DNA from 3 places in the Pseudomonas macauensis genome. Region 1 is predicted to be linked to each of the others. Evidence: riboswitches for the same ligand, from Rfam matches in the RefSeq annotation. Region 1 holds a riboswitch; each other region holds the start of a gene.
What was found. A riboswitch is a leader RNA that binds a small molecule or an ion and turns the genes downstream of it on or off. The one in region 1 is predicted to bind cobalamin.

Region 1 (9,655 bases):
GAACTCGCCCGCAACTTCATCGCCGCCCGCCGCAGCGGCGCCGGCAGCATCCGCCTGCAAAGCCTCGATGCCACCACCGGCGAAGCACTGCCCCGGACCTTCCTGCAAGCCACACCCGAGGAAGTGGACGCCGCCGCCCTCGCCGCCGAGACCGCCTTCCCTATCTACAGCAACCTGCCCGCCGAGCGCCGCGCCGAATTCCTCGACGCCATCGCCCGCGAACTGGAGGCACTGGACGACGACTTCATCGCCATCGTCTGCCGCGAAACCGCCCTGCCCGCCGCACGCATCCAGGGCGAGCGCAGCCGCACCGCCAACCAGATGCGCCTGTTCGCCAGGGTGCTGCGCCGCGGCGACTTCCACGGCGCCCGCATCGACCGCGCGCTGCCCGAGCGCCAGCCGCTGCCGCGCCCGGACCTGCGCCAGTACCGCACCGGCGTCGGCCCGGTGGCAGTGTTCGGTGCCAGCAACTTCCCGCTGGCCTTCTCCACCGCCGGCGGCGACACCGCCGCCGCGCTGGCCGCCGGCTGCCCGGTGGTGGTGAAAGCCCACAGCGGCCATATGGCGACCGCCGAGCGGGTCGCCGAAGCGATCGTTCGCGCGGCCGAAGCCACCGGCATGCCGGCCGGCGTGTTCAACATGATCTATGGCGCTGGCGTCGGCGAAGCGCTGGTGAAGCACCCGGCGATCCAGGCCGTGGGCTTCACCGGCTCGCTGAAAGGTGGGCGTGCGCTCTGTGATCTGGCCGCCGCCCGCCCGCAGCCAATTCCGGTGTTCGCCGAGATGAGCAGCATCAACCCCGTGCTGGTCCTGCCAGCCGCACTGCAAGCGCGTGGCGAACAGGTCGCCCGTGAACTGGCAGACTCGGTGGTGCTCGGCTGCGGCCAGTTCTGCACCAATCCCGGGCTGGTCATCGGCATCGCCTCGCCGGCCTTCAGCCTGTTCACCGCCCAGCTGATCGCCGAACTGGGCCAGCGCCCGGCGCAGACCATGCTCAACGCCGGCACCCTGAAGAGCTACGAACGGGGCCTGGCGCGCCTGCACGCCCACCCCGGCGTGCGCCACCTCGCCGGACAGGCGCAGGAAGGCCGGCAGGCACGGCCGCAACTGTTCCAGGCCGACGCCCGGCTGCTGCTGGACGGCGACGAGCTATTGCAGGAGGAGGTCTTCGGCCCGACCACCGTAGTGGTGGAAGTCGCCGACGAGGCCGAACTGCGCCGCGCCCTGGCGGGCCTGCACGGCCAGCTCAGCGCAACCTTGATCGCCGAGCCCGCCGACCTCGCACACTTCGCCACACTGGTGCCGCTGCTGGAACGCAAGGCCGGCCGCCTGCTGCTCAACGGCTACCCGACCGGTGTGGAAGTCTGCGACGCGATGGTCCATGGCGGCCCCTACCCGGCCACCTCCGACGCGCGCGGCACCTCGGTGGGCAGCCTGGCCATCGACCGCTTCCTGCGTCCGGTGTGCTACCAGAACTACCCCAACGCGCTGCTGCCCGATGCGCTGAAGGACGCCAACCCGCTGGGCATCGCCCGGCTGGTGGATGGCGAGACGACACGGGAGCCGTTGTCCCGTTGAGGGTTCGTCGGTGAGGGAGTGAATGTCGGCCAGTCCCGCACCGACGATCAGCCCCGGCCTGGCGCCGGGGCTTTTTTATGCGCGGGTGGAGAACCAAGGGGCTTTTCGTAGGAGCGAGCTTGCTCGCGAACCAACCACCGCTGCGGGCCCAGGTTCGCGAGCAAGCTCGCTCCTACAGAGAATGTACCCCGCGTTACTCCAGCAGCCCACGCAGATCGGCATACAACGAATCGCTGATCTCCACGCCCTCGGCCAGGCTGCGCTCACGCGCGGCGAAGCGGCGTTGCGAGGGCAGGCGCGCGCCCATGTCGACGATGGATTCGAACAGCGTCTCCGCCCGCGCCAGGTGCTGCGCGGCATCGGCGCCAAGGAAGCGCGTGGGGTCGATGGCGATCAGCAGTTCGCCGTGATAAGGCGACGACTTCGTCCCGGCATCGAAGACCGAGGACTCGGCACTGGTCAGGTCGCCAATCAAGGGCCCGGCGATCAGCTCGACCATGGTCGCCAGTGCCGAGCCCTTGTGCCCACCGAAGGTCAGCATGGCGCCCTCGAGCACGGCGCCAGGGTCGGTGCTGGGGTTGCCGTCGGCATCGATGCCCCAGCCCAGCGGAATCGCCTTGCCCTCGCGCTCGTGCAGCTGGATTTCCCCACGCGCCACGACCGTGGTGGCGAAATCGAAGACGTAGGGGTTCTGCCCGGCCCGCGGCCAGCCGAACGCGATGGGATTGGTGCCGAACAACGGCCGCGTTCCACCCGCCGGTGCCACGTAGGCCTGGGCCGGCGTGACCGCAAGCGCCACCAGGCCGTGGGCGGTGATCCGCTCGATCTCCACCCAGAGCGCCGAGAAGTGCACGCAATGATTGATCGCCAATGCGGCGATGCCCTGGCTGCGCGTCTTCTCCACCAGCTTCGGCAAGCCAAGATCGAAAGCGCACTGCGAGAAGCCGCCCTTGGCATCGACGCGCACCAGCGCCGGCGCGGGCTCCGACAGCTCCGGCACGGCATCGAGCGACACCTTGCCGGCGCGCGCCGTATGGATGCAACCCAGCAACCGCCAGACGCCATGGGACGTACAGCCATCGCGCTCACCGGCCAGCACGGTGTCGGTCACTGCCTGCACGTGGGGTTCGCTGAAACCGTGGTGGCGCAGGATCGCCACCGACAGCTCGCGCAATTCTTCCAGGCTCAATCGGGTCACGCCGTCCTCCTCAATCCTTACCCGTCGTCTGCGTCCGATGCGGCAATCCGCCGCCGGACCGTTCCGGCCTACAGTGGCCGCTCCGGCCTCCCACCGCTTGCGCACAATCGGCTAGCCCGACGACGATTTCGGCACAGCCCGCGACTGCGATCCGACCATCCGGTCAGCCGATGGATTGGCCCCACGTTGCTTGGGCCAATCCCAAGCATCAGGTAAACTCCCGCATCTTTTGCCTTCTCATAACGATCAGCCTGATGCCCACGACGTTCCACGAGATTCCCCGCGAGCGCCCCGCCACGCCCCTGCTCGACCGCGCCAGCACGCCGGTCGAACTGCGCCGGCTGGGCGAAGCGGAGCTGCTGACCCTCGCTGACGAACTGCGCCAGTACCTGCTGTACAGCGTTGGCCAGACCGGCGGCCATTTCGGCGCCGGGCTCGGCGTGATCGAGCTGACGGTCGCCCTGCACTACGTCTTCGACACCCCGGACGACCGCCTGGTGTGGGACGTCGGCCACCAGGCCTACCCGCACAAGATCCTCACCGGCCGCCGCGAGCGCATGGGCAGCCTGCGCCAGAAGGACGGCCTGGCCGCCTTCCCGCGCCGCTCGGAGAGCGAGTACGACACCTTCGGCGTCGGCCACTCCAGCACCTCCATCAGCGCCGCACTGGGCATGGCCATCGCCGCGCGCATGCAGGGCTCGGGCCGCAAGTCGGTGGCGGTGATCGGCGACGGCGCGCTGACCGCCGGCATGGCCTTCGAGGCGCTGAACCACGCGTCGGACGTGAAGGCCAACATGCTGGTGATCCTCAACGACAACGACATGTCGATCTCCAAGAATGTCGGCGGCCTGTCCAACTACCTGGCCAAGATCATCTCCAGCCGCACCTATTCGAGCATGCGCGAGGGCAGCAAGAAGATCCTCTCGCGCCTGCCGGGCGCCTGGGAGATCGCGCGCAAGGTCGAGGAACATGCCAAGGGCATGCTGGTCCCCGGCACCCTGTTCGAGGAGCTGGGCTGGAACTACGTCGGCCCCATCGACGGCCACGACCTGCCGACCCTGATCGCCACCCTGCGCAACATGCGCGACCTGGACGGCCCGCAGTTCCTCCACGTGGTGACCAAGAAGGGCAAGGGCTTCGGCCCGGCCGAGATCGACCCCATCGGCTACCACGCCATTACCAAGCTGGAGCCGATCAAGGCCCCGGCGGAGCCGAAGAAGCCATCCGGTCCCAAGTACTCCAGCGTGTTCGGCCAGTGGCTGTGCGACATGGCCGCCCAGGACCCGCGCCTGGTCGGCATCACCCCGGCGATGAAGGAAGGCTCGGACCTGGTGGCCTTCGCGGATAAATTCCCGGACCGCTACTTCGACGTCGCCATCGCCGAGCAGCACGCCGTGACCCTGGCGGCCGGCATGGCCTGCGACGGCGCCAAGCCCGTGGTGGCGATCTACTCCACCTTCCTGCAGCGCGGCTACGACCAGCTGATCCACGACGTCGCGGTGCAGAACCTCGACGTGCTGTTCGCCATCGACCGCGCCGGTCTTGTGGGCGAAGACGGCCCGACCCATGCCGGCAGCTTCGACCTTTCCTACCTGCGCTGCATCCCCGGCATGCTGGTGATGACCCCCAGCGACGAGAACGAACTGCGCAAGCTGCTCACCACCGGCCATCACTTCGAAGGCCCGGCGGCGGTGCGCTACCCGCGCGGCACCGGCCCCAACGCCCTCATCGAGGCGGCGCTGGAACCGGTCGAGATCGGCAAGGGCGTGGTGCGCCGCGAAGGCAAGGCCGGCAAGGTCGCCTTCCTGGTGTTCGGCGTGCAACTGGCCGAGGCGCTGAAAGTCGCCGAGCAGTTCGACGCCACCGTCGCCGACATGCGCTTCGTCAAGCCGCTGGACGAGGAACTGGTACGCCAGCTGGCCGCCAGCCACGACCTGCTGGTGACCCTCGAGGAAAACGCCGTGATGGGTGGCGCCGGTGCCGCCGTCAGCGAATTCCTCGCCCGCGAGAACATCCTGCAGCCGATCCTGCACCTGGGCCTGCCGGACTACTACGTCGAGCACGCCAAGCCCGCACAGATGCTCGCCGAGTGCGGTCTTGACGCTGCCGGCATCGAACGCTCGGTGAGCGCTCGCCTGGAGGCGCTCGGCAACCGCTGAGCGCATGCCTCTCCCGGAGTATTGCCAGTGACGGGCGCACCCACTAAGGTGCGCCCGTTTTCGTTCGAGGTAACGGGAAGCAGGTGAAAGACCTGCGCTGCCCCCGCAACGGTAACCGACCGCAGGCCCCGGCCTGCAGCGCTGCGAACCGCCACTGTGCATCCGCATGGGAAGGCCGCAGACGTGAGTGTCGGCAGCCCGGAGACCGCCCTCGTACGCCCCGACAGGTGTTGCGGAGGGCCGCACCGTCAAGTGCGGCCCGCCGCCCTTGCCACGCCCTCCTCGAAAGTCATCCGACCGCTTTTGAGGACGATCCATGAAACTGACCCGACTCGCCCTGGCCACCGGCCTGCTGCCCGGCCTGGCCTTCGCCGAAACCACCGTTCCGACCGGCGACGTCTACGCCATGCCCGCCCTGGTGATCACCTCGGGCCGCCACGTCCAGCCGCGCGCCCAGGCCACCGCCGCCAACAGCGTATTCACCCGCAAGGACATCGAACGCCTGCAGGTACGCAGCGTGCCCGAACTGCTCAAGCGCGTGCCCGGTGTGCAGATGGGCAGCTCCGGCGGGGTGGTCTCCTACTCCGTTCGCGGCACCAGCACCGCGCAGACGCTGGTCCTGGTCGACGGCCAGCGCGTTGCCTCGGCCAGCACCGGCATCGCCCGCCTGGACTACCTGAGCATCGACAACATCGAACGCGTGGAAGTGACCCGCGGTCCGCGCTCGTCGCTGTACGGCGCCGACGCCATCGGCGGGGTGATCCAGATCTTCACTCGCCGTGGCGAGGCCGGGCTGCACCCGGAAGTGCGCCTGGCGGCCGGCAGCCACGGCACCTTCGAACGCAGCGTGAATCTCTCCGGCGGCGACGAGCGCACCACCTTCAACCTGGGCGGCAGCCTAGACGAGAGCGATGGCTGGGACCGCACCAGCGACAACGTCGGCGCCGACAGCGACGACGACGCCCAGCGCAACAAGGCCGTGCACCTGAACCTCGACCACCGCTTCAACGAGGACTGGAAGGCCGGCCTGAACCTCAACGACCAGCGCGGCAAGAACGAATACGACGACGCCTACAACTTCGAGCCGGGCCTGCCGCGCGACGAATTCCGCGTCAGCAGCTACAGCGGCTACCTCGAAGGACAGCTCACTGACATCTGGAACAGCCGCCTGGAACTGGGCCGCAGCTTCGACCGCAACAAGGCCGTGGGCGCCGCCGACAGCTGGAACAACGGCACCCTGGAAACCACCCGCCACTCGGCCGGCTGGATCAACCGCCTGCAACTGGACGCCGCCAACCAGCTCGCCCTGGGTGCCGACTGGTACGAAGACCGGGTCGAAGGCAGCACCGAGTTCGCCCAGGACCAGCGCGAGAACCACGCCTTCTTCGCCCAGCACAGCTTCAAGGGCGAACATTTCGGCACCGAACTGGGCCTGCGCCACGACGACAACCAGGTCTACGGCACCCAGAACAGCTGGAACGCCGCCTTCAGCCTGCCGGTGGGCGACAACCAGAGCTGGATCGCCAGCTACGGCGAAGGCTTCCGCGCGCCGACCTTCAGCGACCTCTACTACCCCGGCGCCGGTAACCCCAACCTCAAGCCCGAGACCTCGAAGACCTACGAGCTGCAATGGCGCGGCGATTTTTCCGGCACCCATCTGGAGGCCTCGCTGTACCGCACCGACGTCGACGACCTGATCGCCTGGGACAGCACCAGCAACCAGCCAGAGAACATCGCCAAGGCGCGCATCAATGGCTTCGAGGCCAGCGTCGCCCGCGAGGTGCTGGGCTGGCAGGCGAACCTCGGCCTGAGCCTGATAGACCCACGCGACCGCGACACCGGCCACACCCTGCCCACGCGCGCGCGCCGCACCCTGAGCCTGGACCTCGACCGCCAGTTCGGCGCCTACGGCGTCGGCGGCTCCTGGCGCGCGGTCAGCCAGCGTTATGACGACGCCGCCAATACCCGCGAACTCGCCGGCTACGGCGTGCTCGACCTGCGCACCAGCTGGCTGGCCAGCGATGAGATTCGCTTCGACCTGAAGCTGGATAACGCCCTGGACCGCAACTACGCCCTGGGCGACTACCTGCGCCCGACCAGCCCGATGGACTTCATGGGCGAAGCCCGCCCCTACCGCGAACCGGGCCGCACCGCGCTGCTGGCGGTGACCTGGACGCCGGAGTTGTAAGGGCCTGCCCCGACCGTAGGGCGTACAACCGTTCGCGGTTGTACGCCGTCGGCGCCAAAGCCCGGGCAAGGAGCAGTTCGTAGGGCGAATAACGCCTCTGGCGTTATCCGCCGTTGTGGGATTTGGGTGTTTCTGCGCCAAAGCACTGAATATCCCTGTTCACCCGTCTGAGGGCCTAGCCCAACACCCCCGCCATCCGCCCCAACTCCGCGCAATCACGCGCATGCCAGTCGGTCAGCTCCGGCCAGGGATTTTCCGGCAGATGATCCGGCAGGTTCACCAGCGCACTGCACGCACCAGCCGCGCGGGCGCAGTCGAGATCGAAGCGATAGTCGCCGACCATCAGCATCCGCTGCGGCGCCACATCCCAACGCGACGCCAAACGCAGCAAGCCGTCCGGGCTGGGCTTCGGATCAGCCTCGCCACGGCCGAGAACATCCTCGGCGGCGAAGCAATCGCCAATGCCGATGGCCTCCAGAGTGATCAGCGCCAGCTCATGGGCATTGCGGGTCAGGATACCCAGGCGATAGCCCGCGCCATGCAGCGCCCGTACCAGCGCCACCGCACCGGGCGCTGCGGTGGAGGCCACCGCCAGCTCGCGCTCGTGCTCCAGCAGCCAGGCATGCTTGGCCGCCGCCTCGTCCTCTGGCAGTGCCGCGAGATGGGAGAGGATGTCGTGCTCCTGGGGAATGCCCAGGGTCCGCTTGATCGCCGGGAAGTCGTGCACCGCCAGGGTCAGGGTACCGTCCATGTCGAACACCCAGTGGCGTATCTCGTCGAGTCTCACGACCAATCCTCGCGGTGGCGGATCAGGCCTTCCTGGGTCGCCGAAGCGACCAATTGGCCGTCACGGTTGAACACGCTGCCGCGAACGAAGCCACGGCCATTGCCGGCCCAGGGACTGTCGATGGCGTAGAGCAGCCACTCGTCCGCGCGCAGGTCGCGGTGGAACCACACGGAATGGTCGATGGTGGCGACCTGCATGTCCTTCTGCCACACCGAGCGGCCATGGGGCAGCAGCGAGGTGGTGAGGAAACCGAAGTCCGAGGCGTAGGCGAGGATGTACTTGTGCAGCGCCGGCACGTCCGGCAGCTTGCCGTCGGCACGCAGCCAGAGGTACTTGATCGGCTCGCCGACCACCGGGTCATAAGGGTCGTTCTGAGTGACCGGGCGGATTTCGATGGGCTTGGGGTACAGCAGCTTGTCGCGGATGCGCTCGGGGAACTGCTGGGCGCTGCGCTGCTTGAGCTCGAGGTCGGTCGGCAGGTTCTCCGGGCCGACCACGTCGGGCATGGTGATCTGGTGTTCGAAGCCCCCTTCGTCAGTCTGGAACGAGGTGCTCAGGGCAAAGATCGGCTGGCCCTTCTGGATCGCGGTGACGCGGCGGGTGCTGAAGGTGCCGCCGTCGCGCACGCGGTCGACCTGGTAGACGACCGGCTTGCTGGCATCGCCCGGACGCAGGAAGTAACCGTGCATCGAGTGTACGTGGCGCTCGGGATCGACGGTCTGGCTGGCCGCCGACAGCGCCTGGCCGAGCACCTGCCCGCCGTAGAGCTGGCGGAACCCGAGGTCCTGGCTCATGCCGCGGAACAGGTTCTCTTCGATCTGTTCCAGGCTCAGCAGAGCCACCAGGTTGTCCAGGATCTGGGTCATGCGCGTTGTTTCCTCAATTGCGGTCTTGCTGAAGTGGGAGGCGGCGTGGCGCGCTGTAGGCGGGAAGGCTGGTGAGGCGTTCATCCCAGACCGCGCGGCCGATAGTGAAATGATAGAGGCTGACCGGGCAGTCCGGACCACCACCGAGCAATTCGTCCAGCGCCGGATCGAAATAGCAGCCGATGCCGGTGCCCGACAGGCCCGCCGCCTCGGCTTCCAGGTAGAGCAGCTGGCCGACCTGCCCGGCCTCCCAGTACAGGCGCGGATAGGTCCAGGCGCCCTCGGCCAGCGCGGCGTCGAGATCAACGAGCATGGCGAAGGCGACGCAGCCGTCGCCAGCGATGTCCTGCCCGCAGGACAGGAAGGCCGACAGCCCGCGCGCATCGCCGGACAGCAGGCGGTACAGCGGCGCACCGCTCTCCGTCACCGGCTGCCACAGGTAATCCTCACGCAACCCGCCTGGCTCGCGACCACTGCGGCCCAGCCAGTACAGCCCTGGTTCCAGGCCCTGGACGCGGTGGACGAAGATCAGCAGGTCGATGCGCGCCGGCTCGCCCGTGCAGGCGAACGGTACGGGCGAGCGCTCCGGCAGCAGGCGGCGCAGCCAGGCATACAGCAGCTCGGCGTGAATGCCGCTACGCCCATCCATGGACTGCGCGCTGCGCCGGCGATGCAGGATCGGGCGTAGCGGCAGGCCGGGATTATCCACAGCCGGATCGGCGTTCGCGGCGCGCCATTCACGCGCCGGCAACATCGGCGCGCGACACAGGTGGTGCACGCGCTCCAGCTCCGGCCAGTGCCGATAGTCCCGCGACAGGCGATTCGGCACGCCGGCCAGCGGCAGTGCGGCGAGCCCCTTGAGCAGGGTCTCCGGCAATG
Region 2 (9,655 bases), 120 kb from region 1:
CCGTGCTGCCGCCGTCGATGCAGATGTATGTGGTGGTCGTCCTGCTGGGCCTGGGCACCGGCGTGATGAACGCCTACAGCATCGTCCTGCCGCTGTTCTACCTGTTCATCCTGCCGGCCTTCGCCCTGCCCTTCGCCAGCCTGCTGGTGCTGCTGCCCGACGCCCTGAGCAAGACCCTTGGCGCGGCGGCGTTGCTCTACGCCTTCACCATCATCGCCTTCGCCTACCGCTTCCACGCGACCCTGGTGGACTCGCTGCTGCTGCGCTTCGAGAACATCGAACTGCTGCAGAAACTGAGCATCGAAAAAGAGGCCGCCGAACGTAGCGATCAGGCCAAGACCCGCTTCCTCGCCAGCGCCAGCCACGACCTGCGCCAGCCGACCTACGCCCTGGGCCTGTACCTGGGCGCGCTGAAGAAACAGCCACTGAACGAGGCCAGCGAGCACCTCGTCGACCACATCTCCCGTGCCCTCGCCGCGCAGGGCTCGCTGTTCGACGCGCTGCTGAACATCTCGCGCCTGGATGCCGGCATCGTCCAGCCCAGCCTGCAGACGTTCTCCCTCGCCGAACTGCTCGAACGCATCCAGCAGGAATGCAGCGTGCAGGCCGCCGACAAGGGCCTGAGCCTGCGCGTGCGGCCGGGCGCGCCGTTCGTACAGTCGGACCCTGCGCTGTTCGAACGCATCCTGCGCAACCTGGTGGAAAATGCCATCCGTTACACCGACCGCGGCGGCGTGCTGATCGGCTGGCGTAGCCGTGGCCGCCTGGTGCGTGTGGAGGTCTGGGACAGCGGGCCGGGGATTCCCGAGCGCGAGCGACAGAAGGTGTTCTGGGAATTCCACCAGCTCAACAACCCCGAGCGCGACCGCAGCAAGGGCCTCGGTCTGGGCCTGGCGATCGTCCAGCGCACCGCTCGCCTGCTCGATCACCCGCTGGCGCTGCATTCGCGCGAAGGCCACGGCAGCGTCTTCATGATCAGCCTGCCCCGCGCCACCGCCGTGCAGCCGCGCAAAGAGGAAATCCCACCGCCACGCACGGTGGTCGGCACGGACAAGCTGATCTACGTGATCGAGGACGACGCGGAAAACCGCGAAGGCCTGCGTCTGCTGTTCCAGAGCTGGGACTACCGCCACGTCATCGTCGCCGACGTCGCCGACCTGCTGGACGACCCGGCGGCGCGGGAGAAACCGGACCTGATCATCAGCGACTATCGCCTGCGCGACCACCAGACCGGCATCGACGCCATCACCCGTCTGCATGCCCACTATGACGACGACTGGATCGCCGCCGTGCTGGTCACCGGCGACACCGACCCGCACCTGCTCGCCCAGGCCGCCGCCCACGGCTGGCCGTTGCTGCACAAGCCGCTGGCGGCAGAACAGTTGAAGGCGATGATTGACGAACAGCTCAGCGAGCTGGAGCCGCTGGACGATTGAACCTGATGGCCTCTGAGGGAGAGAGCTTGCTCGCGAACAGCGTTACCCGGCGATACCAACGCTGGGCAGGTTCGCGAGCAAGCTCGCTCCTACAAAGAGCCGCCTCGATACAGATGCGCATGCCCTGCGCTGTACAGCGACGAATCGGCAAAGCCCTCTGCCCCCAGCACCTTGCCGACCAGAATCAGCGCCGTGCGACGGAAGCCCTTGGCGGCAGCCTTGGGCAGGATGTCGCCCAGAGTACCGGTGACCTGGTCCTGATCCGGCCAACTGGCGCGATGGATCACCGCGATCGGGCAATCCGCGCCGTAGTGCGGCAGCAGTTCGGCCACGATGGATTCCAGCTGGCCGACGCCCAGGTGAATCGCCAGGGTTGCGCGATGTTGCGCCAGCTCGGCGAGGGATTCGCCTTCGGGCATGCGCGTCTTGCTGGCATAGCGGGTAAGGATCAGCGTCTGGGAAATGTCCGGCAGAGTCAGCTCGCAGCCGAGAATCGCCGCACAGGCGGAGGTGGCGGTGACGCCGGGGATGATCTCGTAGGGAACATCCAGCTCGCGCAGCTGGCGAATCTGCTCGCCGATGGCGCCGTACAGCGACGGGTCGCCGGAGTGCACGCGCGCCACATCCTTGCCCTCGGCGTGGGCCTGCGCCAGTAGCGCGACGATCTCCTCCAGATTCAGCTCGGCGGTGTTCACCACGCGCTCGGCGTTGTGCCCTTCCAGTACCGCCGGCGGCACCAGGGAGCCTGCGTAGAGGATCACCGGGCAGGCGCGGATCAAGCGCTGGCCCTTGACCGTGATGAGTTCCGGATCGCCCGGACCGGCGCCGATGAAGTAGACCGTCATGGTTGCTCCTGGGGCTCAACGGGGACAAAGGCCAGCGCACAGGTGGCCTGCTCGCTGCGGCGCTTGCCCACCAGCAAGCGTGCCGAGGCACCGCCCTGGGCTTCGGCCTGCAGCAGTGCCGCGGCCTCGGCCACGCTGGCGCTGCCTGTCGCCGCGCGCACCACGTCGGAGGGCTCGCCCAGGTGTTTCTCGCAAGCGGCCAGTTGTTGCGGCGTGAACAGCGCCAGCGGCAGGTCGAGCGCGGCGGCCAGGGCGGCCAGTCCTTCCTCGTCGGCCTTCAGCGTGGCGCTGGCCAGCGCGGTGAGGTTCGACTCGTCGAGCCCGGCCTCGGCCAGCGTCTCCCGCAGCAAGGCACGCAGTTCATCGAGCGGGCAGCCCCGGCGGCAACCGAGGCCAGCAACCAGCGTCATCGTCACTCTCCTCCAAATGAAAAACCCCGCAGTCGGCTGGGCCGGCTGCGGGGTCGAGCATAGCGCGTGGATCAGGCCGACGGCGCGAAGCGGCGGAACAGCCAGGCCGCAACGAGGCCGAGCGCCACCCAGAACACCGCGTTGGTGACCAGCGAGGCAATGATGAACTCATGGGCGAGGCTTTCCGGCGCGAGGCTGGAATGCACGTCCGGCTGGGGCGCGCCGATCACATGTGGTACCACCAACAGCGCGGCACCGACGATCTTCAGTGCCCAGTTGCGGCCGAACACCAACAGTGCGAGGCCGGCGGCGGTGGACGCGGCGGTGCCGATCCACCAGGTCTGGCGCAGGGTCAGCTCAGCGGCGGCGGTGCCCGGAACCTCCGGCGGCAGCCCCAACGACGGCGCCAGGGTGAACACGGCGAAACCGCCCAGGCCCCAGAGCAGGCCTTCGGAGGTCTTGCCCGGTTCGCGCAGGGTGAACAGGCCGGCCAGCATCAGGGCGAAGCCCACGGCGACCACCAGGTTGCCGCCGGTGGTGGAGAGGATGCGCTGCCAGCCGTCTTCCGGCTCCCAGGCTTCCGCGTCGTGATGGTGGCCAGCGGCGGCACCGTCGGCGTGCTCATGACTGTGTTCGGCCATCGCTACCGGCTCGGATTTCTCATAGGTCTCCGCCTTGAGGATCAGCGGGGATACCCACAGCAACTGGACGACAGTCAGCACCAGCGCCGCGATCAGACCGGCGAAACCGGCGGTCTGGGCGATACGTTTGATCATTGCAGTTCTCCGGACTCTCGGGCCGCGTATGGCAGGCAAAGCATGTCCGTGACCGCATCGAACGAGCAGTCAGGGACGCTTCAACTCAGCCGCGTCTACACGCAGCCCACACAGATCAGTGGCAGGGGAAGCCCGCGCTATGACGGGTATCGTGGGCAGCGTTGTGCACCGCTTCCAGATGCGAGAAACCGGCGAAATACACCAGCAGCGCACCGAGCAGGCTGGCGCCGACGGCCAGGGCGATGCGCTTGGAAAGGGGGATGGAAGTGCTCGACGCCTGTTGCGTCAGGATACTGCTGGACATGAACGTTCCCTCTAGAAATCAAAGTAGAGAACGCAGAGGTTGAACGCATTCGAACGCGCCAAAAGGTCGCGCCACGGCCTGCGCCCGCCCACCGCGGGTTTGCCAAAAAACGAAGCATTCCAGGCCGGTCTCCGGGCTTGCGACGTTGGCTCGTGGCCAAGCGGGTCAGTCTTCCCATGCGTGCGCACAGTGACTACTGATGACCCTACGATCGCCTACCGTTGCGGGGGCAGCGCCGGACTGGTCCTTGTGGACGCACCGGCTTCCCGTTTCACCTCGCGCGCGACGGCGCGAGACACCTGAAACCGCGCTAGCTGACCACGAAGCCCCGCGAGCGTCAACCGCGCGGCAACCGATCCCCGGCGATTGACCGCCCCGTCATCGCTGCGTAGCCTTCTGCCCTTCGAGGTTCTCCGGCGCTGGCCGGAGCTAAGAGGGAACGTGGAAATCTTCGGATGCGCCACGGCTGCCCCCGCAACTGTGAACAGCCTGTCTCTTCACGCGCCACTGCCGATTCGGGCGGGAAGGCGAAGGGACGACAGAGGGCTGTGAGCCAGGAGACCTGCCTCGTGACTGGTTTTCGATCTGCTGCGCGTCGGCCATGCTGCGTTGGAGGATCGCCGTGGACTGCTCATTGACTACAGTCAACTCCGCGTCCCCGGCGATCCTCCGCCTTGCCTGGCTCTAGCTCGCGAGATCCAGAACCGGTTCGTTATCAACAGACAACCGGGCGGGGTGATCCGGTGGCGACCTTCGTTGCGCGGCGAACCCGCGCTCGCGCCCTTCATCCGCCTTCCAACTTCCGCTTGCGAGGCGCGCATGAAAACCCTGGCCAAACTCCCCGTCACCATCGTCACCGGCTTCCTCGGTGCCGGTAAGACCACCCTTCTCCGCCACATGCTCGACAATGCCGAAGGCCGCCGCATCGCGGTGATCGTCAACGAATTCGGCGAGCTGGGCATCGACGGTGAAATCCTCAAGCAGTGCTCCATCGGTTGCAGCGAAGAAGAAGCGGTCGGCCGCGTCTTCGAACTGGCCAACGGCTGCCTGTGCTGCACCGTGCAGGAAGAATTCTTCCCGGTGATGCGCGAGCTGGTGGCGCGCCGCGGCGACCTCGACCAGATCCTCATCGAGACCTCGGGCCTCGCCCTGCCCAAGCCGCTGGTGCAAGCCTTCCAGTGGCCGGAAATCCGCAACGCCTGCACCGTGGATGCGGTGATCACCGTGGTCGACAGCCCGGCAGTGGCCGCTGGCACCTTCGCCGCCCATCCCGAGCAGGTCGACGAGCAGCGCAAGCAGGACCCGAACCTGGACCACGAATCGCCGCTGCACGAACTCTTCGAAGACCAGTTGGCCAGCGCCGACCTGGTGGTGCTGAACAAGGCCGACCTGCTGGACGCCGACGCCCTGGCCCGCGTGCGCGCCGAAGTCGCCGAGGAACTGCCGCCGGCAGTGAAGATCGTCGAAGCCAATTCCGGCCAACTGCCGCTCTCCGTGCTGCTGGGTCTGAATGCCGAGGCCGAGCTGCACATCGACAGCCGCCCGACGCATCACGACCACGAGGGCCATGAAGATCATGACCATGACGAGTTCGACTCCTTCCACGTCGACCTCCCGGAAGTAGAAGAGCGCGCCCTGCTGGATGCACTGAACGCGCTGGTCGAACGCCACGCCGTGCTGCGCATCAAGGGCTTCGTCGCCATCCCCGGCAAACCCATGCGCCTGCTGGTGCAAGGTGTCGGCAAGCGCTTCGACAAGCACTTCGACCGCGCCTGGCGCAGCGATGAAAACCGCGCCACGCGCCTGGTAGTGATCGGCCAGGAACTGGACCAGGCCACCATCGCCAACGAGCTGCGTACCGCCCTCTCCTGATCTTGTAGGAGCGAGCTTGCTCGCGAACAGCGTTACCCGGCGATACCAAAGCCGGGCTGGTTCGCGAGCAAGCTCGCTCCTACAGATAGCCACCACAGAGCGAGTTCCATGCACCTGCTGCGCACCCAACCCGGCGGCTTCGTCCCCGACGACGGCATCGCCGACCTGGCCCAGACGCCCGCCGACCTGGTGATCCTCTGCAGCGGCGACTCGCACCTGGCGCTGCTCGCCGAGGCCGCCCGCGAACTGCCGGAGGATTACCCGAGCCTGCGCCTGGCCAACCCCATGCAGTTGCAGAACCACGCCTCGGTGGACCTCTACGTCGACGAGGTGCTGCAGCACGCCAAGGTGATCCTGATTTCCGTGCACGGTGGAGTCGGTTACTGGCGCTACGGCATGGAGCAGTTGGTGGCGCTGGCCGAGCGCGGCGTCACGCTGATCGCGGTACCCGGCGACGACAAACCCGACCCCGAGCTCAGCGCCCTGTGCAGCGTCCCGCCGCAGGATGCCGAACGCCTCTGGCAGTACCTGCGCCAGGGCGGCATGGATAACGCCCGGCAGTTCTTCGCCTGCCTCGCCAACCGTCACCTGCAACGCGATTACGCCTGGAGCGAGCCACAAACCCTGCCGCGCGTGGCGGTCTATCACCCGCAGATTGGCAGCAGCGACCTCGCCCACTGGCAGGTCGACTGGCACCCCGAGTCCCCGGTGGCCGCCTTGTTGTTCTATCGCACGCACCTGCAAGCGGCGAACACCGGTTTTATCGACACCTTCTGCGAACGCCTGCAGGCCCAGGGCATCAACCCACTGCCCATCGCCGTGGCCAGCCTCAAGGAAGCCGCGTGCCTGGCGACGGTAGAAAGCCTGCTCGATAGCGCCGACGCCGAGCTGATCATCAACACCACCGGCTTCGCCCAGTCGAACCCGGAAGCCCCACAGGAGCGTCCTTTCCGGCGCGATGTGCCAGTGCTGCAAGCCATCTGCTCGCTGGATAACCTCGACCTCTGGCGCGCCAACCCGCAGGGCCTCGGCCCGCGCGACCTGGCCATGCACATCGCGCTGCCGGAACTGGATGGCCGCCTCATCACCCGGCCGATCAGCTTCAAGGGCCTGGCCTGGCGCAGCGAGCGCAGCCAGAGCGACGTGGTCTGCTACCTGCCGCACCTGCCAGGCATGGACTTCGTCGCCGAGCTGGCGCGGCGCTGGATGCTGCTGGCGCGCAAGGCCAATGCCGACAAGCGCGTGGCGCTGATCCTGGCCAACTATCCAACCCGCGATGGCCGCATCGGCAACGGCGTCGGCCTCGACACGCCGGCCGCCGCATTGAACATCCTGAGTGCGCTGGAGGCTCAGGGTTATCCGGTCGCCGGTTTGCCCGATTCCGGCACGGCGCTGATCCAGCAACTGCTCGGCGGCGTCAGCAACGACCTCGACAGCCTCGACCTGCGCCCCTGCGCGCAGAGCCTGGCGCTGGACGACTACCTCGCCTGCTTCGCGCGCCTGCCCGCGGCCAACCAGCAAGCCGTGCGCGAGCGCTGGGGCGAGCCGCAACAGGACCCGATGTTCCGCAGCGGCCGGATGATGGTCGCTGGCCTGCGCTTCGGCCTGGGCTTTGTCGGCATCCAGCCAGCGCGCGGCTACCAGCTCGACGCGGCAGCGATCTACCACGACCCGTCACTGGTGCCGCCCCACGGCTACCTCGCCTTCTACTTCTGGCTGCGTGAAGTGTTCGGCGCCGATGCTGTGATCCACGTCGGCAAGCACGGCAACCTGGAATGGCTGCCGGGCAAGGGCGTCGGGCTCTCGGAAGAGTGCTGGCCGGACGCGATCCTCGGCCCGCTCCCCAACCTCTACCCCTTCATCGTCAACGACCCCGGCGAAGGCGCGCAGGCCAAGCGCCGTGCCCAGGCGGTGATCATCGACCACCTGATGCCGCCACTGACCCGCGCGGAAAACTACGGCCCGCTGCGCGACCTCGAACGCCTGGCCGACGAATACTACGACGCCTCCCTGCTCGACCCACGCCGCGCCAGCGAGCTGCGTGGCGACATCCTCACGCTGGTGCGCGAGACCGCGCTGGACCGCGAGCTGGGCCTGCAACTGAGCGACGACCCGGAAAGCTGGCTGCCGCAGTTGGACGCCTACCTCTGCGACCTCAAGGAATCGCAGATTCGCGACGGTCTGCATGTGTTCGGCGAATCGCCCGTGGGCGAGTTGCGCCGCGACACGCTGCTGTCGCTGGTACGCATTCCGCGCGGCGACGGACGCGGCGGCAACGCCAGCCTGCTGCGCGCACTGAGCGAGGATTTGCAGCTGGGTCGCGACCCGCTGGACGAAGCTTTCGCCGAGCCGTGGGAAGGTCTGCGCCCTGACTTGTTGACCGCCGTCAGCGACGAGCCCTGGCGCAGCAACGGTGACACCCGCGAGCGCCTGGAGCTGTTCGCCCTGCGCCTGATCGACGGCTCGGTCAGCGCGCCCGGCAGCGCCAGCGCGGCGGTCCTCACGCAACTTCAGCAGCAGATCGCGCCGACGCTCGACGCCTGCGGCGCCAGTGAAATCGGCCACCTGCTCGCCGGTCTCGCCGGCCGCTTCGTCCCGCCCGGCCCCAGCGGCGCACCCAGTCGCGGGCGCGTCGATGTGCTGCCCACCGGGCGCAACTTCTTCACCGTGGACGTGCGCAACCTGCCCACGCCGACCGCCTTCCGCCTGGGCTTCCAGTCCGCCAGCCGCCTGCTCGAACGCCACCTGCAGGATCACGGCGATCACCTGCGCCAGCTCGGCCTGTCGGTGTGGGGCACGGCGACCATGCGCACCGGTGGCGACGACATAGCCCAGGCCCTCGCACTGCTCGGCGTGCGTCCGGTGTGGCAGGCCGGCAGCCAGCGCGTGGAGGATTTCGAGATCCTGCCGATCAGCCTGCTCGACCGCCCGCGGGTCGACGTGACGCTGCGCGTCTCGGGTTTCTTCCGCGACGCCTTCGCCAACCTGATCCGCCTGTTCGACGCCGCCGTGCAGGCCGTCGCCGCGCTGAACGAGCCGGACGACCTGAACCCACTGGCCGCTCGCGTGCGGGCCGATCAGGCACGCCTGCAAGCCGAGGGATTGGCGCTTGATGAAGCCCGCCGCCAGGCCGGCTGGCGCATCTTCGGCGCCCAACCCGGCGCCTACGGTGCCGGCGTGCAGGGCGTGATCGAATCGCGCCAGTGGGACAGCCGCGCCGACCTTGCCGAGGCCTACCTGAACTGGGGCGGCTACGCCTACGGCAGCGGCGACGACGGCACCCCGGCGCGCGAGCGCTTCGCCCAGCGCCTGTCCGGCCTGCAGGCGGTGCTGCACAACCAGGACAACCGCGAGCACGACATCCTCGATTCCAACGACTACTACCAGTTCCAGGGCGGCATGCTCGCCGCCGCCGAGGTCATCCAGGGCCAGGCGCTGGCCAGCTACCACGGCGACCACAGCCAGCCGGACAACCCGCGCATCCGCACCCTGAAGGAAGAACTCGGCCGAGTGGTGCGCGCGCGCGCGGTGAACCCGAAATGGATCGCCGGCATGAAGCGCCACGGCTACAAGGGCGCCTTCGAACTGGCCGCGACGGTGGACTACCTGTTCGCCTTCGACGCCACCAGCGAGCTGGTCGACGACCACCAGTACCGCCTGCTGGCCGACGCCTACCTGCTGGACGACGACACCCGCGAATTCATCCGACAGCACAACCCCGAAGCCCTGCGCGACATCGCCGAACGCCTGGTGGAAGCGCAGCAGCGCGGGTTGTGGGAGGAGCCGGGGGAGTATCGCGAGACGCTGGAGAACCTGCTGGTGGATAGCGAGGAGCAGTGAGGGATTTCCGGCTTTCGTAGGAGCGGATTTCGTTAAAGCCTACCTCCAGCGCGGTGTGGCGCATTGACGTGTAGGAGCGAGCTTGCTCGCGAACCCGCCCGGCTTCAGTGCTGCCGGAAAACTGGTTCGCGAGCAAGCTCGCTCCTACAGGAAAAGCCTCAGCCGCGACGCA
Region 3 (9,655 bases), 770 kb from region 1:
GCCGACCGCGTAATCGAGCGCCGGGTGGAGACCCTGCTGCGCTCGGGGCTGGCGCAGAAATCCGATCTGGATGGCAGTCTCGCCAACGACGCCACCGCGGGCTCCGGCTATCTGCTCACCGGCGATGCCGGCGTGGTGCAGCTGGATGTGCGGGTGTTCTACAAGGTCACCGCCCCCTACGATTTCGTGCTCCAGGGCGATCACGTGCTGCCGGCGCTGGACCGGCTGGTGGCGCGCAATGCGGTGGCGGTGTGCGCATCGCGCGACCTGGACACCATCCTGGTCGCCCGCCCCGAGCTGATCGGCGCCGACAGCAGCGTCGCCGAGCGCCGCGAACGGCTGCGCGGCGATCTGCAACAGGGCATCAATCGCAGCCTGGCCGCGCTGGTGTCGGCTGGCAATGGCCTGGGTATCGAAGTCGAGCGTGTGGACGTGCAGTCCTCGTTGCCACGCGAGGCGGTGAGCGCCTTCAATGCCGTGCTGACCGCCAGCCAGCAGGCGGAGCAGGGCGTCGCCGCGGCGCAGAATGACGCCGCCCGGCAGCTCCAGGCGGCCAACCAGGCCGCCGATCGTACGCTGCAGGTTGCCCATGCCCAGGCCAGCGAGCGCCTGGCCCGCTCCCAGGCGGACACCGCCACCATCACCAGCCTGGCGCAGGCCCAGCAACAGCATGCCGACCCCGGGCTGCTGCTGCGCCTGTACCGCGAGCGCGTACCGGGCATCCTGTCCCGCGCGGGTTCGGTGACCACGGTCGATCCACGCGATTCCGGACACCTGATCCTGGAGGGGCCGCAGCCGTGAGCAGGCTCATCGCCGGAGGCTGTGAATCAATGTGCGGACAGTCTTGCGGCGAACCGCTACGCTCGCAGTGCAAGCCCGGCACCTTCGTCCGGGCGGATAACGACAATCAGGAACACCAGGGGCGGGACATCCAATGACATCAGCCGGACTTCACTCCATCCATGAATCCCCACGCTCGCTGCGACGCCTGGCCCTGCAATGCCTGGGCGCGCTGGCGCTGGTGCTGGGCTGCAGCCTCCCGGCGCAGGCCGACCGGGTCCTGCCGCCGGGCATGATGCTGGCTTTCGTTGACTATGCGCAGTTCCCGACGATCACTCTGAAGCGCCCCAGGCCCAGCCTGCTCAAGCAGATACTCACCCTTGGTCTGTACAGAAAGAACATCACCTATCCGGTAGCGGCGTCCGTGCGCATTCGCGACGAGGACAACCACTTCCTCGTGAACGGAATGATGCCGCTGCTCAAGGGCAAGGTCGTTGCCGTCAAGCCCGGCATCGACAAGCAGATCAACCAGATCTGGGTCCTGACCGAAGCGGAGGCCAACGAATACGCCACCCGGCCGGGAACCCTCTTCCCCCCCATCAATTAAAGCAGGCACCTTCGCGGTATGAGCGTTCACCACCATCACGGCCATGCGCACCACGGCCACTCCCATGGCCACCTTACCGGTGGAATGCTCACCCGCGACGAGCAGCGCAGCGCGGCGCGCCAACTCAGTCTGGCGATGATCGCCCTCGGCCTGCTGGTGCTGGGCCTGCTCTGGCGTTGGTTCGCCCCGCAACAGGAAGGCGTGGCGCAGGTGCTCCTGGGCGTCGCGTCCCTGCTGGTAGCGGTACCGGTGCTGCGCTCGGGCTGGTACAGCCTGCGTCATCCCAGCCTGCACGGCATCACCGACCAGCTCATCGCCCTGGCCATGCTGGGCGCCTGGGCCACCGGCGACCTGATGACCGCCGCGCTGCTGCCCATCATCATGATCTTCGGGCACGTGCTGGAAGAACGCAGCGTGATCGGCTCGCAGGAGGCTATCGAGGCGCTGGGACGTCTGACCCGCAGCCAGGCCCGGCTGATTGTCGACGATGGCAGCGTGCGTGAAGTCGACAACGGCGAGTTGCGGCCGGGCGACCAGGTGGAAGTCCGCGCGGGGGATCGGGTGCCTGCCGATGGCCGGGTGCTGGAAGGCCAGGCCAGCCTGGACACCGCACCGATCACCGGCGAGTCGGTGCCGCTGGAGGCAGGCGTCGGCATGGACGTCTATGGCGGCGCGATCAACCTCGACGGCCTGCTGCGCATCGAAGTGACCCGCACCGGCGATGCCTCCACCCTCGGCAAGGTCATCGCCCTGATGCAGCGCGCCGAACAGTCCAAGCCGCCCATCACGCGCCTGCTGGAACGCTATGCCGGGCGCTACATGGTGCTGGTGCTGCTGATCGCCGCCGTCACCTGGTTCATCACCAACGATCCGCAGGCCATGCTGGCCGTGCTGGTCGCCGCCTGCCCCTGTGCGCTGGTGCTGTCGGCTCCGGCCACCGCCATCGCCGGCATCGCGGTCGCGGCCCGCCACGGCATCCTGATTCGCAGCTCGGCGTTCCTCGAAGAACTGGCCGACCTGACCTCCCTGGTGATCGACAAGACCGGCACCCTGACCTACGGCGCGCTGCGCCTGCAGGCCGTGCGCGCGGAGCCCGGTGAAGTCCGGGACGACATCGAGCGGCTGGCCGCCAGCCTGGGCGCCGCCAGCAGCCACCCGGTCAGCCGCGCGCTGGCCTCGTTGGCACCCCACGATGCGCATCACCCGCTCGCCGACATCCACGAACGGCAAGGCTTGGGTGTAGTCGCTCGGACCGAACAGGGTGAGGCTGCTCTCGGCCGACCGGAACTGTTCGTTCGTCTGGGGATTTCGACGCCGGCGGTGCCGGATCACGACGGTCCCATCGCCGGGCTGTCGCTGGGCGGGCGCTTCCGCGCCTGGCTGCTGCTGGCCGACAGCGTGCGCCCCGAGGCGGCGCTCGCGGTGACGGACTTGCGTGAGCTCGGAATAGGGCGCCAGTTGCTGCTTACCGGCGATCGCCAGAGCGTGGCCGATGCGCTGGCCCGTGAGGTCGGCATCGACAGCGTGGTTGCCCAGGCCCTGCCGGAAGACAAGCTGGCACGGGTCAACGAGGAAATCCGCAAGGGTTTCCGGCCGCTGGTCGTGGGCGACGGCATCAACGACTCGCTGGCACTCAAGGCCGGCGTGGTCGGGGTGGCGATGGGCGCCGGTGGCGCGGATATCGCCCTGGCTTCGGCGGATATCGTGCTGATCGGCAGCGATCTTCGTCGTCTGGGCACCTGCGTGCGCCTGAGCCGTCAGTGCCGCAGCACCCTGCAGGTCAACGTGCTGATCGGTCTGGGCTGGACCCTGGCCATCGTCGCGGCCGCCGCTTTTGGTCTGCTGGGCGCTGCCGGGGCAATGATCGCGGCGATCCTGCACAACCTCAGCACCCTCCTGGTATTGGGCAATGCCGGCCGCCTGCTGCGTTTCGACGAGGCCCTCGGACAGCCGGGCGCTCGTCTTGTCGACGTGCCGGCGTGAGCCGCAGGTGGGCGAGATCGGCTATCATGTGTGCCGTTCCAGCCTCTTATAGAACCTTCGACCCATGACTTCCTCTCAGCAGCCGCCCCGCGACGACAGCGCGGAAAACGCTCAAGAATCCACCACTCTGTCCCTGACCGAACTCGCCAAGGCCGCCCTGGCGGCGCAGAAGCAGGCGAATTCGGCCTATCAGCACCGCAAGCCGCACGACAAGGCGGAATACCGTCCGCCGCATCCGCGCGGCTCCCGTCGCTCGATGGGCAAGCGCTGAGACGACCTTCCCGCGGTGAGCCCTCCAGACAATCTCACGGGTTTGGTGGGGCCGCTGGCTGAACTGCGTCGCTGAGTTCGGGTCGAACTCCCACCGCCACTTGCTGGCGGTCGTTCGAATCACCAGCCCGCTTTCGCGAAACCGTCAGGGAACGACGGGCGCGCCACTGTCGGCGCATCGCGTAGCAAGGAGATGCCATGAAATACCTGATCCCCGTACTGTCCCTGCTGGCCCTCGGTGGCTGCATCACCATGACCGGCAACTACGAAGTCAGCGCCCACGACGAGTCGGGCAAGGCCCTGAGCAACGGCAAGTTCCTTGCCCATGGCAGCGGCATCTACACCGTGCGCAATTCCCTCTGCTCGGTGTACCCCAAGGCCATCGTTACCATCCGCGATGTGGAGACGGATCAGGAGCTGGAGGGCGAGAGCCCGTACCACTGCCACAAGTAGCGGCAGGCCAGCCAAGGGGGCACTTTGGCGTCCCCGCTGGAGCGCTCCTTAGCGAGCAAGTTCGTTCCTACAGATAATCCGTGCCTTATGTGCAATGGACGGCCCGCGGGCGGCCCCTGCTGGTATCGATCAGCTCAGGCCACGGGTCAGTTGTCGGCTTGGGCTGGCTGCCCGATCTTTTGCGCCTGCCCCTGCTGCAACGTCCACTCCACTACCTGCGCGGCGAGCTGGTCGCTGGCCTTGCCGAAGGCGCTGACCACTTCCGCGACCTGTTTGCCGTCCACCGCCTGGCGGACCTCGAAGCTGCGCGAGGCGACGATGCGCTGGCCGAGGGTGCGCACCAGACGCGCTTCGTAGCGGATGTGCACGACCGGTTTGCCGCCCTGGTATTCGCTCTGGAAGGCGCGCAGTTCGCCGGTGAGGTCGAGGTCGGCCTGCAGGCTGGCGTCGTCGCTGCTCAGGGCGTGGATACTGCCGTTGGCGGTGAAGGCGTCGAGCAGCCGGTCGCGCAGCAGGCCGGGTGCGCGGTTGCTCCAGCGCGCGCCCTGGTAACTGCTGATCTGGTTGCCCTGCGGGATCACGGCGATGCGGTTGTTATCCAGCGCGAGGCTTGCGCTGGGGGCGCTGACCCGCAGCGACCAGTGCACCGCCGCGTTGCTGCGCACGGGTTGCTGGGCCGCCGGCAGCAGATAGAAGTCCGGGGTTTCCGCTTCCGGGAGGATCGAGCAGGCGCTGAGCATTCCGAGCAGGGCGGCGACGCCAAGCAGTCGGGGAAGGGCGGTCATGGCTGGAACTCCTTGTTGCGTTCGCGGCCGAGCAGGTAGCCGGCGGGGTTCTCCTGCAGGCGACGGGTGACGCCGCGCAGGTCCTCGAGGGTGGCGCGCAGCTCGCGCACCGCCGGGCCGATTTCGCCCAGTCCGCTCATGCCGCCGTTCACCGCGTCGTAGTTGTTGTTGAGGAGTTGCTCGACCCGCTCGCTGCTGGCGCGCAGGGCGGCCAGGGTCTTCTGGGTGTCGTCGAGGATGGCCGGGCCGCGGCTGCCGAGGGTCTGGTTGGCGCGTTCGAGCAGTGCGCTGGCGTTGGCCAGGGTGATGCGCGCCTGCTCGCTGGCGGCGGCCATTTCCTTGATGGTCTGGCGGATATCGGCGCGCTGATCGGCGATCACGCTGGTGGCCTGGTCCATATGCTCGAGGGTGCGGCTGATGTGGTCGACGTTCTCCTGGGAGAACAGCCGGCTGGCGTTGGCGAGCAGGGTGTTGACGTTGGTGGCGATGTCTTCGCCATTGGCCAGGAGCTTGGCCAGCGGCGAGGGGATGGTTTTGATCACCGGGATGCTGCCGTCCTGGCTGACCAGCGGCGGGCTGTCCTGGGCGGCGCTGGAGAGCTGGATGATGGCCTGGCCGGTGACGCCGGTAAGCGCCAGCTTGGCACGGGTGTCTTCGCGGATCGGCGTGCTTTCGTAGACGCGGATGCGCGCGCGGACCTTGCGCGGATCGTTCGGATCCAGACGCAGGGACACCACGTCGCCCACGCGGATGCCGCTGTACTGCACGGTGCCGCCTTCTGAGAGGCCGGTCACCGCTTCGTTGAAGATCACGTCGTAGAACTTGAACTTCTGGTCGTTGCTCGACTGCGCCAGCCACAGCGCGAACAGCAGCGCGCCGATCGAGACGATCAGGGTGAACAGGCCGATCAGCACGTGATGGGCACGGGTTTCCATTCAGCTTTCCTCCCGCAGGTGTTCGGTGGCCTGCAGCGCGGCACGGCCGCGTGGGCCGTGGAAGTAGTCCTGTACCCAGGCGTCGTTGGTCTCGGCCACCTGATCCAGCGGCCCCACTACCAGCACGCGCTTTTGCGAGAGCACGGCGACGCGGTCGCAGATGGTGTAGAGGGTGTCCAGGTCGTGGGTGACCAGGAACACGGTGAGGCCGAAGGCGTCGCGCAGGGTCAGGATGAGTTGGTCGAAGGCCGCGGCGCCGATGGGGTCGAGACCAGCGGTGGGCTCGTCGAGGAACAGGATGTCCGGGTCCAGCGCCAGGGCGCGGGCCAGGGCGGCGCGCTTGACCATGCCGCCGGAGAGTTCGGCGGGGTACTTGGCGCCGGCATCCGGCGGCAGGCCGGCGAGGGAAATCTTCACCTTGGCCATGAATTCGGCATCGTTGCGGGACAGCCCGGCGTGCTCGATCAGCGGCAGGCAGATGTTCTCGCTGACGGTCAGCGAGGAAAACAGCGCGCCGTTCTGGAACAGCACGCCGAAGCGCCGCTCCAGCTTCGATCGCTGTGACGGTGGCAGCGCCGGCAGGTTCTGGCCGAATACGTGGACGCTGCCTTCGCTGGGCTGGCGCAGGCCGATGATGCTGCGCAGCAGCACGGACTTGCCGGTGCCGGAGCCGCCGACCACGCCGAGGATCTCGCCCTTCATCACGTCGAGGTCCAGGTGCTCGTGCACGGCGTGGCTGTCGAAGCGGTTGGCCAGATCGCGGACCATGATGATCGGTTCGCTCACCAGCCCATCTCCATGAAGAACAGCGCGAACACCGCATCCAGCAAGATCACCACGAAGATCGACTGGACCACGGCGGAGGTGGTGTGCTCGCCCACCGACTGCGCGCTGCCGCTGACGCGGAAGCCTTCCAGGCAGCCGATCACGGCAATGATGAAGGCAAACACCGGGGCTTTGACGATGCCCACCAGGAAATGCTGCACGGCGATGTCGTTCTGCAGCATGTAGAGGAACATGCGTGGCGAGATGTCCAGGCTCAGGGCGCAGACCACGCCGCCGCCGAAGATGCCGGACATCATCGCCAGGAAGGTCAGCATCGGCAGGACCAGCAGCAGGGCGAGCACCCGGGGCAGCACCAGCAGCTCCACCGGGTCCATGCCCAGGGCCTGGATGGCGTCGATCTCCTGGTTGGCCTTCATCGAACCGATCTGCGCGGTGAAGGCGCTGGCCGTGCGGCCGGCCAGGAGGATGGCGGTGAGCAGCACGCCGAATTCGCGGAGGAAGGCGAAGCCGACCAGGTCGACGGTGTAGATCGCCGCGCCGAATTTCTTCAGCACCGTGGCGCCGAGGAAGGCCACCACCGCGCCGACCATGAAGGTGAGCAGGGCAACGATGGGTACAGCGTCCAGGCCCGTCTGCTCCATGTGCGCGGTGAGCGAGGTGAGGCGCCAGCGGCGCGGGCGCAGCAGGGTTCGCGCCAGGGTCTGCAGGGGCAGGCCGATGAAGCCCAGCCCGCCGATCACATGACCGCGGAAGGTCAGGGTGGCGATGCCGATGCGTTCGAGTACGTCGACGACGGCGTTGCCGGGCGGTGGCTTGCGTTCGTCCAGGCGGCACTGGGTGATGGCGCTGCCCACGGTGCGCAGCAGGGCCTGGCGCTCGGCGGGCAGGTTGCGGGTGATCTGTTCGAGCTGGTCCATGCGCGTGCCGCCGATGAGCTCGGCGAGCAGCGCCGCGCCGGCGGTATCGAGCGCGCCCAGGTCGCTGAAATCCAGCGCGGCGGGCTGGCCGCCGTGGCGCACGCCGGCGACCTGGGATTCCAGGGCGCTGAAATGCGCCAGAGTCCAGTCGCCGCTGACGTGCATCAGTGGGGGGCTGGAGTGGGGATCGAGCTGGAGTTGGCCGGGCCGTGCGGTCGTCGTCATGCATCGCATTCTAGCGAAGTTCTGCCATGCCTCCACTTGACTTGTGTTTATCGATTGAGCCGCTCTGGCGCGGGCGTCGGCACTGGCCGCGACAGCTTGTTCAATTGACGCCCCAGGCCGCGAGCCTCTAAGCTGCGCGCCTGCTTCAGGTGCCCCCGGCGCAAGTCGGGGGTGAAACAGGGAAGCCGGTGAATTCAGACCCCAGGGTCCGACCAGTCCGGCGCTGCCCCCGCAACGGTAAGCGAGCATCGAGCCGCATTTCGCCACTGTGCCCTTGGCATGGGAAGGCGCGGTTTCAGGAGCCAGTCACGACTCCACTCGCAAGCCCGGAGACCGGCCTGCTGCAAGCCATGGCATCGCGGGAGGCGCTGCCGATCGCTCCGGCCTGCTGCCGGGGCGTTCCCGTCCTCCGCCTGCCTTTTCGGGTCAGAGCCGCGCGGGTGAGAGCGGCGGAGTGAGTTCACGTGAAACATTTTCTCTATTGGCCGACAGCCCTGGCGCTGAGCGGCTTCTCCTGTTTGGGCCAGGCGGCCGACGAAGCGCCGCTGGCGCTCGACGATCAACTGGTGACCGCCACGCGCACCGAGCAACGCGCCGGGCAGAGCCTCGCCTCGGTCAGCGTGCTGGACCGCGTGGACATCGAACGCGCCCAGGCGCAGTCGGTGCCGGATCTGCTGCGGCGCCTGCCGGGGATTTCCCTGAGCAGCAACGGCGGGCCCGGCAAGGCCACCAACCTCTATCTGCGCGGCAGCGAATCCGACCATGTGCTGGTGCTGATCGATGGCATCAAGGCCGGTTCGGTGTCCTCTGGCGGTGCATCGCTCCAGGACCTGCCGGTGGAACTGGTCGAACGCATCGAGGTGGTGCGCGGGCCGCGCTCCAGCCTGTATGGCTCCGAAGCCATCGGCGGGGTGATCCAGATATTCACCCGCCAGGCCGTGGACCAGGGTTTCAAGCCTTGGGCCTACGCCGGCGCGGGCAGCCAGAGCACCTATGAAGGCAGTGCCGGGGTCTCGGCCGGCAACGGGCGCGGCTGGTTCGCCCTGGGCGTGTCCAGCCTGGATACCGCCGGCATCGACGCCAAGGCCAACGGCGCCAGCGGCCATGAGCCGGACAGTGACGGTTACCGCAACCTCTCAGGTTCGCTGCGTGCGGGCTACCGTTTCGACAGCGGCCTGGAACTGGACGGCAGCCTGCTGCAGACCGACTCGCACAACGACTTCGACACGGTGAACAGCCGTCGCACCCAGGGCTTCGATGCCTACAACGATGGTGTGCAGCGGGTCATCGGCGGCCGCGCGCGCTTCGCCCCGCTGGAGCCCTGGCAGGTGAGCCTGTCCGCTGGGCGCAGCGAGGACAAGTCCGATGCCTACCAGGACGGCGCCTTCTACTCGCGCTTCGACAGCCGCCGTGATACCGCGTCCTGGCAGAACGACCTGGAACTCGCGCCCGGCCATACCCTGACCCTGGGCTACGACTGGCAGCAGGACGAGCTGAGCAGCTCCACCGACTATGCGGTGACCTCCCGCGATAATCGCGGCACCTTCGCCCAGTACCTGGGCCGCTTGGGGCGTCATGACTGGCAGCTGAGCCTGCGCCATGACGACAACCAGCAGTTCGGAAGCCGCAACACCGGCAACCTCGCCTGGGGCTACGCGCTGACCGACGCCGTGCGGGCCTTCGCCAGCTACGGCACGGCCTTCAAGGCGCCGACCTTCAACGAACTCTATTACCCCGGCTACGGCAACCCCGACCTGGACGCGGAAACCTCGCGCAGCGTGGAGCTCGGCGTGGACGGCCGCCACGAGTGGGGGCACTGGGCGGCGAACCTGTACCGCACGGTGGTCGACGACCTGATCGCCTACGACTCGGCATTGCGGGCACCGGACAATATCGACCAGGCGCGCATCCGCG

Region 2: another riboswitch for cobalamin. It lies ahead of cobW (cobalamin biosynthesis protein CobW); the one in region 1 lies ahead of SD196_RS03890 (TonB-dependent receptor domain-containing protein).
Region 3: another riboswitch for cobalamin. It lies ahead of btuB (TonB-dependent vitamin B12 receptor); the one in region 1 lies ahead of SD196_RS03890 (TonB-dependent receptor domain-containing protein).

What each region holds. Positions count from the first base shown of each region.
Region 1 is NZ_CP138377.1:814,434-824,088, reverse strand. It holds gene SD196_RS03905 (aldehyde dehydrogenase (NADP(+))) at 1-1,578, shown strand, start outside; gene SD196_RS03900 (Ldh family oxidoreductase) at 1,772-2,776, opposite strand; gene dxs (1-deoxy-D-xylulose-5-phosphate synthase) at 3,031-4,935, shown strand; cobalamin riboswitch at 4,964-5,164, shown strand; gene SD196_RS03890 (TonB-dependent receptor domain-containing protein) at 5,252-7,123, shown strand; gene SD196_RS03885 (HAD family hydrolase) at 7,299-7,910, opposite strand; gene tesB (acyl-CoA thioesterase II) at 7,907-8,776, opposite strand; gene SD196_RS03875 (nitroreductase family protein) at 8,790-9,655, opposite strand, start outside.
Region 2 is NZ_CP138377.1:693,021-702,675, reverse strand. It holds gene SD196_RS03305 (hybrid sensor histidine kinase/response regulator) at 1-1,436, shown strand, start outside; gene cobM (precorrin-4 C(11)-methyltransferase) at 1,526-2,281, opposite strand; gene SD196_RS03295 (cobalamin biosynthesis protein) at 2,278-2,691, opposite strand; gene SD196_RS03290 (CbtA family protein) at 2,763-3,467, opposite strand; gene SD196_RS03285 (CbtB domain-containing protein) at 3,583-3,771, opposite strand; cobalamin riboswitch at 3,876-4,089, opposite strand; cobalamin riboswitch at 4,161-4,356, shown strand; gene cobW (cobalamin biosynthesis protein CobW) at 4,591-5,643, shown strand; gene cobN (cobaltochelatase subunit CobN) at 5,752-9,483, shown strand; gene SD196_RS03270 (3-deoxy-7-phosphoheptulonate synthase) at 9,642-9,655, opposite strand, start outside.
Region 3 is NZ_CP138377.1:1,586,658-1,596,312, forward strand. It holds gene SD196_RS07540 (protease modulator HflK) at 1-801, shown strand, start outside; gene SD196_RS07545 (hypothetical protein) at 935-1,387, shown strand; gene SD196_RS07550 (heavy metal translocating P-type ATPase) at 1,406-3,370, shown strand; gene SD196_RS07555 (hypothetical protein) at 3,435-3,641, shown strand; gene SD196_RS07560 (hypothetical protein) at 3,839-4,093, shown strand; gene SD196_RS07565 (ABC-type transport auxiliary lipoprotein family protein) at 4,240-4,878, opposite strand; gene SD196_RS07570 (MlaD family protein) at 4,875-5,813, opposite strand; gene SD196_RS07575 (ABC transporter ATP-binding protein) at 5,814-6,581, opposite strand; gene SD196_RS07580 (ABC transporter permease) at 6,596-7,741, opposite strand; cobalamin riboswitch at 7,872-8,098, shown strand; gene btuB (TonB-dependent vitamin B12 receptor) at 8,236-9,655, shown strand, end outside.